Regions from separate parts of the Gordonia sp. JH63 genome, predicted to be linked through region 1. Evidence: riboswitches for the same ligand, from Rfam matches in the RefSeq annotation. Region 1 holds a riboswitch; each other region holds the start of a gene.
What was found. Region 1 has a riboswitch for S-adenosylmethionine ahead of GR168_RS08140 (bifunctional o-acetylhomoserine/o-acetylserine sulfhydrylase). Riboswitches for the same ligand answer to the same signal wherever they lie in the genome.
Positions count from the first base shown of each region.

Region 1 (3,271 bases):
GTCGGTCGATCGGACAAGAAATCGCCGATGGCGCCCTGGTAGCCGAGGTTGCGAGCCCAGCCCTGGACGAGTTCGGCGAGTGCGGAGTCCGCAGCGACCATACAGACGCCGTCCGCACATTCGACCGGACGTTTCGCCCACGTGTATCCCGGCTGCAGCGGGTTGCCCGACATCTCCTCTGGATACAGGAAATGCTTGACCTGGTAGCCGAGGATGCCGTCGATGGCGCCGATCGGGTCGTAGACGGGATCGGGCAGGTCGCAGATCGGGTCGCCCTCGATGCACACCGACACGACCCGGTCGCTGACCGTCCCGAAGCCGGCGTCCGTACTGTCGGCACCACGCGACCCCGACATGGTCAGACCCGGGATGATCCCGATCAGCGACAACTCGATACCTCGCCCGGTCTTGTCACCGGCCTGCCGCGGATCCGAATACAGCTCGCCCGACACCCCGACGTCGGAGATCACGACGTCGTCGCTGGGATCGTCGGGCGTGTTCGCGACATCGAACTTCCGGCCGTTGCCGATACCGGCGAGCACGTCTCCAGCGATGCGCGCCCCTTGCGAATAGCCCGTCACCACCACCGGCGCCTCGGACCCGCACGCTTCTCGATACGACGAGATCGCGGACGCCGTCGATGCGATCCCCTGTTCGGTACTGCGGTCGTACCCCGTCGCTCCGAGCGGCCATATGGTCGCCGGGTAGGGCGCGTTGATCACCTCATAGCCCTGCTCGCGGTAACGCTCCTTGACGCCCTCGAGCAATAGCGACTCAGCGTCGACGGTCCCCCCGACCACCACGACGGCACCGCTGCACGAGGGCCCGCCGGCTGTCGCCGCCGCCACCCCGGTGAAGCCGAATGCGGCGAGGGTCGACAACGTCGACATCGAGGCGGCCAACAGAGCGACGCGTCGGGTCCGGAGATGAGCCATCACGGCCATGAGCGCTCCTGTGCGAACCCGGACCACCTGAGCGGAGCATTCCGGTGCAGCCGGGGCTGTCCCGAACTCTAGATCCGCGATCGCGGAACCGACAGCACGCTGAGCGTCGCTAACTATCTTGACCAGCGGTTTCGTATCTGACCACACCCGATTTCACTCGGTCGGAGGACAGCCACCGGCACCCTTCCGGTGCACTTCTCAAGGGTTGGGCGCGGCGTGACCGGGACGGTTCTCGGGCGCTCACATCCGTGTTATATCCTTGTCGCCAGGTCATGAGTATCAGTGCGAAGCCCCGGCTGGCTGATCGGCAACCCTCCTTCCGCGGTGGGGTGCTCCGGGTGATGACCGGGTTGCGGGATCGCAGTGGCGATCCCCGGCAAGCGCGGGTCCGAAGGTCGGACCCCAACAGGGTCGAGTTGGCCCTGCCGACCGTAGAAAGTGATGAATCGCCATGTCTGATGTCCCTGACGGCACCCTCGACAGCAACGATCCCAGCGAGAACTGGAGCTTCGAGACGAAGCAGATCCACGTCGGGCAGTCCGCGGACGCGGTGACCAACGCCCGTGCGCTGCCGATCTACCAGACGACGTCGTATGTCTTCAACGACACCCAGCACGCGGCCAATCTCTTCGGTCTCGCCGAACCGGGCAACATCTACACGCGCATCATGAATCCCACGCAGGATGCCGTCGAGCAGCGGATCGCCGCGCTCGAGGGCGGCGTCGCCGCGCTGCTCGTCGCGTCGGGACAGGCCGCCGAGACCTACGCGATCCTCAACGCCGTCGAGACCGGCGGGCACGTGGTGTCCAGCCCCCGCCTCTACGGCGGCACGTACAACCTCTTCCACTACACACTGCCCAAGCTCGGGGTCGAGGTGAGCTTCGTCGAGGACCCCGAGGACCCGGCGTCGTGGCAGGCCGCCGTCAAGGACAACACCCGCGCGTTCTTCGGTGAGTCGATCTCCAACCCCAACAACGAGATCCTCGACATCTCGGGGATCGCGGAGGTCGCGCACCGCAACGGCGTACCCCTCATCATCGACAACACCGTCGCCACCCCGTACCTGATCAGCCCGCTGGCCCACGGCGCCGACATCGTCGTGCACTCGGCGACGAAGTACATCGGCGGTCACGGCACCGCGATCGGCGGCGTCATCGTCGACGGCGGCACGTTCGACTGGCGGGTCCAGCGCGACGGGAAGGATCTGTTCCCCGGTTTCACCACGCCGGACCCGAGCTACCACGGTGCCGTCTTCGCCGACCTGGGCGCGCCCGCGTTCGCACTCAAGGCACGTGTGCAGTGGTTGCGCGACACCGGCGCGGCGATCTCCCCGTTCAACGCGTTCCTTCTGGCACAGGGCCTGGAGACGCTGAGTCTGCGCATCGAGCGCCACGTCGCCAACGCGCAGAAGGTCGCCGCCTTCCTCGAGGCACACCCGCAGGTCGAGTCCGTGGCGTACGCGGGTCTCGAGTCCTCGCCCTGGTACAAGCGCGGTCAGGAATTGGCCCCGAAGGGTCAGGGTGCGATCATCGCCTTCGAGATCCAGGGCGGAGTGGACGCCGGCAAGAAGTTCGTGGACGCGCTCAGCCTGCACAGCCACGTCGCCAACATCGGCGATGTGCGGTCGCTGGTCATCCACCCCGCCTCGACCACCCACAGCCAGCTCACCCCCGAGGAGCAGCTCGCCGCGGGCGTGGCCCCGGGACTGGTCCGGCTCGCCGTGGGCATCGAGGGAATCGACGACATCTTGGCCGACCTCGAACAGGGATTCGCGGCGGCCAAGTGAAACAGGTGAGGCAGCTTTGTCGGTGAGTATCGACCTGAATGCGACAGCATCTGATCAGCCCGACTGGGAGACCCTCCCGGACGGGGAACTCGTCGGCATCCCCATCGGCTCGTTGCCTCTCGACAGCGGAGCACGGATCGACGACGTCACCCTGGCGTTCCAGCGCTGGGGGACGTTGTCACCGTCCCGCGACAACGTCATCCTCACGCTCCACGCATTGACCGGCGACTCGCACGTCACCGGACCCGCCGACGCCGACCACGACTCGGCCGGATGGTGGGACGGGCTGATCGGCCCGGGACAGGCCATCGACACCGACGAATGGTGCGTCATCTCCGCCAACGTCCTGGGCGGATGCAAGGGCTCGACGGGTCCGGGCTCCATCGCACCCGACGGTCGGCCCTGGGGCTCACGCTTCCCGCAGATCACCGTGCTCGACCAGGTCCGTGCCGAGGTGGCACTGCTGGACCGCCTCGGAATCCGCAGCGTCGGTGCGGTTCTCGGCGGTTCGATGGGCGGCGCCCGCGCGCTCGAGTGGGCC
Region 1 covers NZ_CP047235.1:1,799,587-1,802,857, reverse strand. Annotated here, with positions in the region: gene GR168_RS08145 (PE-PPE domain-containing protein) at 1-944, opposite strand, end outside; SAM riboswitch class IV at 1,213-1,333, shown strand; gene GR168_RS08140 (bifunctional o-acetylhomoserine/o-acetylserine sulfhydrylase) at 1,396-2,730, shown strand; gene GR168_RS08135 (homoserine O-acetyltransferase) at 2,747-3,271, shown strand, end outside.

Region 2 (3,271 bases), 870 kb from region 1:
GGCACCTCTGCGCCGGTTCGCTGGTGCTGCGGCGAGTTCGCGGAGCCGCCATTCGGTTTCAGAGGCTGCGGACGAACCGATACGTGGATCTCCCTGTTGTGCAGCGACGTCGAAGGATTCGACGGCCACAATCGTCGGGATGGCTTGTGTCTGTCGCTGCCAGTCGACGACATCGACGTCGCTGCCAGCAAGGCGCACCAGCGCTGGTACGAGCCATCGTGACGGCACTTTCTCTGCGCCTCCTCGCAGATTGCCTCGTGGGAAGGTGACGATCCGCTCTGCACTCCCGGCGCTCACGGCGCCCTCGAAGGCGCGCAGCTGGCGCTGGTTGTGTTCGCGTGGCGTTGTGCCGACGAGTTCGGCTGGGAGGAGTGGATTCTCGGGGCGCGGCCTGGGAACCATTCCCTCGGCAGCGCCGACGACGATGCTGACGTCGAAGTCGCGCCCGACGCCGGCGGAGATCGGTGTCACCGCGACTCCGGCACCTGAGGTTCCAGTGATGCCGCGACGGCCTTCCAGACGGATCGACAGCGCGTCATAGACGCGTGCCGACGACGGCGGGGGTGCGATGCTGTCCATCAGGGCCAGCTCCGAGCACTCGGATCGAATGACGGCCAGGTCCGCACGGTCGACCTCGGACTTCGGTTGGCGGAAGTACTGATCGAGTAGGTTTGTGAGTTCCTGTGCCGCAATTGCCCAGTTCTGTGCGTCGACGGTGGCCTCGAGGCGGCGCTGCAGTCGTTTCACGAATTCGAAGAGCGCGACTGCGCGGTCATGGTGGGCGTCGGTCGGGACGACGCCCGGCAGACGGTCCCAATCGCTGCCCCCGACCACCGGAACCTGGCGCCGGGTGAGAAGCTCCAGGCGGCGTTGCGAGATCGACTCGCCGTTGCAGGCAGGTCTCTTGAGGGCGCCTTCGGCGAGGAGCATCAACAACTCTCGTCGAGGCATCGTCCTATGGTCGAGTTCGAGCAGACCGAGCAACGTGCGTGCAATCGGGCGGTCGACGAGAGTGTGAGATTCCGGCGCAATGTAGGCGATGTCCCCGCCGGTCACGTGCTCGTGGAGGAGCGGGAGATAGGGATCCTCGGCCGGGTAGAAGATACCGATCCGATGGCCGGGGATGCCGTTCGCCAGGTGCCTGCGCACGAGACGCACCACTGCGCGGACCTCCTCGTCGGCGTCCGAGGTGTGAATAACCTGCGTGGGCTCGGCGACAGACTGACTCTCGATTGTGTCCCCATGGCTTTTCACAGTCTCGATGAAGGACTTCTCGGCCGACGACGCGGGATTCAGCTGGTAGGCGATGAGGTGACCCGCGTCCGAGAGGCCCTGTGTTGCAGCCGCATAGGCCTCGTGTGAAAGAAAGTAGCGTTCGGCAAGCCGTGGGATCGCGGTCCGATAGACCCGCAGAAGGTCGGCGACCATCGGCGTGGCGGTCTCCAGTTCGGGTTGGTCGATCGCGGCAAGCTCCCAGGCCGCGGCGGACAGGGCTCGAGCCGTGACCGGTTGATCGGCGACCTTCTCGAACTCGCCGGGGTTTTCCGTCAACACTTGCTGAACGGCCGCCTCGAGAAGGGGATACGGCAACGGCAGGCGTGGCGAGAGGACTGGCGCGGCGAGTTTGTCGACCAACTGCGGCATCGTCAGGACAGCGGTGTTCGCCACGCCTCCGTTCCGGGCGAGGTGGTGCAAGACGTCGCGGCCCGAACCGTGGTTCGGAACGACGATCGTGACCTGAGCGAGTGGGTTGCCGGCCTTCGCTTTGATGACCGTGTCCGTCAGCTGGCCGAGCGGTCGCGTCACGGGCGCACCACCTTTGGCGAGGTGAGCCCTCCGTTGGGCTGCAACGGTCTATTCACGTGTCCTCCATCTGTCCCGCGCGTACCGTCCCGACCTTCGTCGGGGAATTCGCACGAGGTGCGATGATCAGGCCGCGCGAGGCTGAACATACTGCCGCTGACGACCAACACGTCGTACTCGGGGACCCAATGGGCACGATCCATGACACCTCGGTGGTGGGTGAGCGCGGCAGGATCGTGGGTCCACATCGTGAGGTCGAAGTCGTCACCGTGAATGTCGACAAGCCCGTCGTCGTGAACCGTCGTAGACACTCTGGTCGGTCGCCCGTCCAACTCCGATACTTTGCGTGCCTGGGTGTAGTGCATGCGATGCCCGCGGGCACGGCGCACACACTTGTTTGCTGTCTCGCTCGACTTCGACAACGCGATCGATCCTCACTTCGGCCTCTGCAGGAGGCGTTCTTGCCCGAGGCGGTAGGTGCGGACCGCTTCGTCATCCGGGCCACCCGTGAACGTCGGGTTGGCGTGCCGTTCGGCCGGTGCCTTCGAACGACCGCTCATGAAGTTGCACAACCATAACGACGAGCTCTGACAATCTAGAGAGACAACGACGGGCCGCCGGGCTCCCAACGCCAGGCGCGATCCGTCCGTCGACCGTTTGCGCATGCGATCAGCGAGAACTTTTGGCCCTTCAGCGAGAAGACAGCGACCTGCCCAAAGCGGGCCCCGAGTGAGCGGGCACCATCGTCTGTCAGTCCGAATACCGCGCGGCTGACCTCGCGGTACTCGTCGTCGAAGCTGGAACCGACGGCAGACGTCGAACGGATCCCGGCCGCGTGGAGTTCGCTGTCAAGGAGTTCGAGCCGCGCTGCGTTGTCAGCATTGGTGGGGTCAGAGTCGGGCTGGATCGTGGTGATCACGTGAAACGGCTCCAACGGCGTCTCGTCGTTGGAGCCGTCCGACGGCCACACCGTTCCAATTGCGGTTGCGATTTCAACGAGGACCTTGGTGCTCAGGTAGTTGTTCCACAGCTGGTCGTCGCATGCGTACTCGGCCAGTTTGGTGAGACTCGGCCACGAAAAATCGGAGTGCGTAGGCATGGTTCAGTCCGCCGACAGTCCGAGGCCGTCGAGCAACTCGCGGCGTTTCTGTCCCGCAGACGATTCCGGATCGCGAGCCGCTTCGACGATGTCCGCGACTTCGGGATCACCGGCGGCCAGGAGGTCGAGAGTCAACGTGAGGGCCTCTGGTGAGAGATTCAGGTCTAAGGACCAGCGAGCGCTTGGCCCAGAGCCGACCTCACCTTCATCGGCGAACCTGGCGGCCAGGTAGTTGCCCCATCGGACGGTCTCTGTACCGCTTGGATCGACCGCGGCGTCGACGAACAGTTGAATCAGCATCTCAGATGATGTGGTCAAGTAGTCGACCAAGCCGTTGTTGGTGAGCCAGTCGACCACGACCCGGGCATC
Region 2 covers NZ_CP047235.1:2,668,425-2,671,695, forward strand. Annotated here, with positions in the region: gene GR168_RS12015 (PD-(D/E)XK nuclease family protein) at 1-1,806, opposite strand, end outside; SAM riboswitch class IV at 2,256-2,367, opposite strand; gene GR168_RS12020 (DUF3293 domain-containing protein) at 2,399-2,902, opposite strand; gene GR168_RS12025 (hypothetical protein) at 2,906-3,271, opposite strand, start outside.
Region 2: it holds a riboswitch for S-adenosylmethionine, as region 1 does, so the genes downstream of both, GR168_RS12015 (PD-(D/E)XK nuclease family protein) here and GR168_RS08140 (bifunctional o-acetylhomoserine/o-acetylserine sulfhydrylase) in region 1, are expected to answer to the same signal.

Region 3 (3,271 bases), 2.5 Mb from region 1:
GGTCCCCGAGCCCGTCTCCGACGACGCGTCCACCGCCGCAGCAGCGGCCGTGCGCGCCGACGCGGCGTCCGGGGCGACGGCCACCTCCACCTCGAGTGCGACCACGAACTTGGCCTGATCGTGGCTGCCGGCCCGCAGCAGGGAGCGGGCGCGCTGCGCCTCGCGGAGGGTCTCACGCCGCACGACGATCGGAAACGTCTGTGCGAGATCGTCTCCCGCGAGCGCGATCTGGAATCCCGGACGTCCGATGCTGATCGGGGCCGTCGGGGTGGCAGTCGGTGCGGCGATCACGGTGCCGCGGTCAGCACGTGCGTCGAGTTCGATGGTCATCTATTCACCCCTGGTCGAGTTCGGTCGGTCTGTTCGGTTCGCGCCCGGAAGGCATCGAGAATCCGGTCGATGTCGTCGACGGTGGTGCCCGCTCCGAAACTCGCGCGCACCTTGTCGGCCGGCGGTGCGAGGCCGTCGACGGTGTAGCCCGCGATCCCCGCGCGGTCCGTGGAATCGGTGAAGATCCGCAGCGGCGTGAAGCCGCCGATCGCGGCCAGGCCGGCGTCGAGACGTTCGGCGAGGCGGCGTTCGTGCAGCCCGATCGTCTCGGGTCCGAGATCGGCGAGCACCCGACACGCCTCGGCGACCGCGATCGCCCCGGAAACGCCGTCGGCGTCGGGCGAGACGTCGACGTCGGCGGCGTCGAACCAGTCACGACGGCCGATGAGGACGCCGGCGCCGTCCGTCTTCCGACCCGGTGCACCGAACGCCAGGTAGTCGATGCCGTGGCTGACGACGGAGACGGGCCGGTGCCCGACGAGTTGCGCGGCGTCGACCAGGATGCGGGCCCCGGACCGGTGCGCGAGCGAGGCGAGCCGGCCGATCGGCAGCACCTCGCCGGTGATGTCCGATACTGCGGCCACGACCAGGAGCGATGCCGGCGCCGAGGCGAGCTCGGTCTCCAGCGCGACCAAGGTGTCCTCGATGGTCTCGCAGGCCGGGACGAACCGCGCCCGGTCGCGCCCCTGCCGTGGTGAGCACCACCGCAGCAGGTCGGCGCCCTGCCCGACGTCGAGGACGACGACGTCGCCGGGAGTGATGCGCGCCGCGAGGTCGAGGGCAACGGCGGCATCGCGGGTGAAGACGACGGTGTCGTCGACCCGCGCACGGACGAACTGCCGCACCGATTCCCGGGCGGCGTCGAAGCGGACGTCGACTGCGGGCGACAGGCGACCGGCGGGTGCGGACAGGACAGCGGTCACGGCAGGAAACTCCTCAGACAATTCGCGCTTGCCGCGTCCGGTCGGTACGCGGCCGGGTCGTCACCCGGAGCACCCCACCGCGAAGGAGGGTTGCCGACCAGCGAGCCGGGGCTTGTCACTGGCACTCATGACCTACGACCAAGGGTCGTCGATCTCGCGCGGACGTGTCAATTTTCACTCAACGTGATCGGAAGTTAGGGCACACTTACCTGTAGCGTGTCAGGGGTGTCAGCGACTGATGTGTTCGTGTTGTCCCGCCCGCACGGCACCGTGCGGGGCATGGGCGCGGTCCGTGCGTTCACCGACGTCGACGCCGCCTCGGCCGCCCTGCGCGCCGGGACCGTCGACGGTCTGACCGGCGCGATCCCCTTCGACCTCGCCGACCCCGCCGCGCTGGTGGTGCCCGAAGTCCTGCACGTCGACGCGGCGCCGCTGGCGGGCGGGCCGCCACTGACGCGCACGCCGGTGTCGACGACCCTGTACCCCACGGCCGACGAGCACCGCGAACGGGTCGCGCACGCGGTGAAGCGGATCGTCGCCGGCGACGTCGGCAAGGTTGTCCTCGCCCGCAGCGTCGACATCGTGCTCGACGCCGAGGTCGAGCCTCTGCGACTTCTCGACGCATTGGCGGGCGGCAATGCCGGACACAACGCATTCATTGTCGATCTCGGCGCGGCCACCGGCTCGGGTTCGTGGCTGTTGGGCGCGAGTCCCGAAGTGCTGCTGCGCAAGTCGGGTTCCGTCGTCACCTGCCACCCGTACGCGGGATCGGCGCCGCGGTCACCCGACCCGGTCGTCGACCGCGCCGCTGCCGACGGATTGTTCTCCTCGGCGAAGGATCTCGCCGAGCACGCCTTCGTCGTCGACCACCTGCGAGACCGGCTGGGACACCTCTGCGACGACGTCGACGCGCCGTCGACCCCGCAATTGCAGTCGACCGGGGAGGTCTGGCATCTGGCCACCCCGATCCGCGCGCGGCTTCGGGACCCGGCGACCACTGCGCTCGATCTCGCACTCCTGCTCGGCCCCACCCCGGCGGTCTGCGGCACGCCGAGTGATGTTGCTGCGCAGATCATCCGCGAGGTCGAGGGTGAGCGCGGCTTCTATGCGGGGGCGGTCGGCTGGTGCGACGCCGCCGGCGACGGGGAGTGGATGGTCACCATCCGGTGCCTCGAACTCGAGGCCGATCGTCGCAGCCTCCGGACGTGGGCCGGCGGCGGTATCGTCGAACACTCCGACCCGCAGGGCGAACTCGAGGAGACGGCGTTCAAGCTGCGGACGGTCCTGAACGCGTTGGGCATCGCCGCACTCGACTGAGCGGATCAATTGCGGACGCGCGCGATCTTCGCCCGTTACGCTCGTCGATGATGCCCGACGACCTGATCATCGCCCGAAATCCGGAACAGGGCTCCTCACTGCCCTTTCTGGTCCGGATTCCGCTCGGCAGTGACGGGATCGTCTTGAAGGTGAGGGAGACCTGGCCGCGAACCAGCAAGGTCTATTGTCATCGCGCCGACGAATGGCCGACCACACCGCAGATCGTCGAACGTCTTCCGGTTCGGTCGGTGACGCGGCGCGGGGCGGCGATCGATCTGGTGCTCGACCGCGCTCGCGAGAATCGGTCACAGTTCGTCGTCACGCGGGCTCGCGGACGCGAGATGATCTTCTGGCAGACGCGCAAAACCACCAAGCAGGCGCGTCCAAACGTCACGCTTCCCAAGGCTCGGGCACACGGCCAGGCGCTCGAGATCGTCGTCGACACAGGCGAGAAGTACGCCTACTCCTTCGGTCATCAACAGGCGACCACCACTCGACACCGCCTCGATGCCGGCGATTACGCGATCGTCGAGGACGACCAGGTGGTCGCCGCCGTCGAACGCAAGTCGATCGACGACCTCGGCAACGGTCTCATGAAGGGAACTCTCACCTACCAGTTGGCAGGTCTCGCGGGACTCCGACGCGCCGCGGTGGTCGTCGAAGCCTCATACAGCAAGGTGTTCACGCGCGAATACGTCAGC
Region 3 covers NZ_CP047235.1:4,278,589-4,281,859, forward strand. Annotated here, with positions in the region: gene GR168_RS18960 (hypothetical protein) at 1-330, opposite strand, end outside; partial or broken gene GR168_RS18965 (aminotransferase class V-fold PLP-dependent enzyme) at 327-1,199, opposite strand; SAM riboswitch class IV at 1,273-1,386, opposite strand; gene GR168_RS18970 (isochorismate synthase) at 1,494-2,570, shown strand; gene GR168_RS18975 (ERCC4 domain-containing protein) at 2,621-3,271, shown strand, end outside.
Region 3: it holds a riboswitch for S-adenosylmethionine, as region 1 does, so the genes downstream of both, GR168_RS18965 (aminotransferase class V-fold PLP-dependent enzyme) here and GR168_RS08140 (bifunctional o-acetylhomoserine/o-acetylserine sulfhydrylase) in region 1, are expected to answer to the same signal.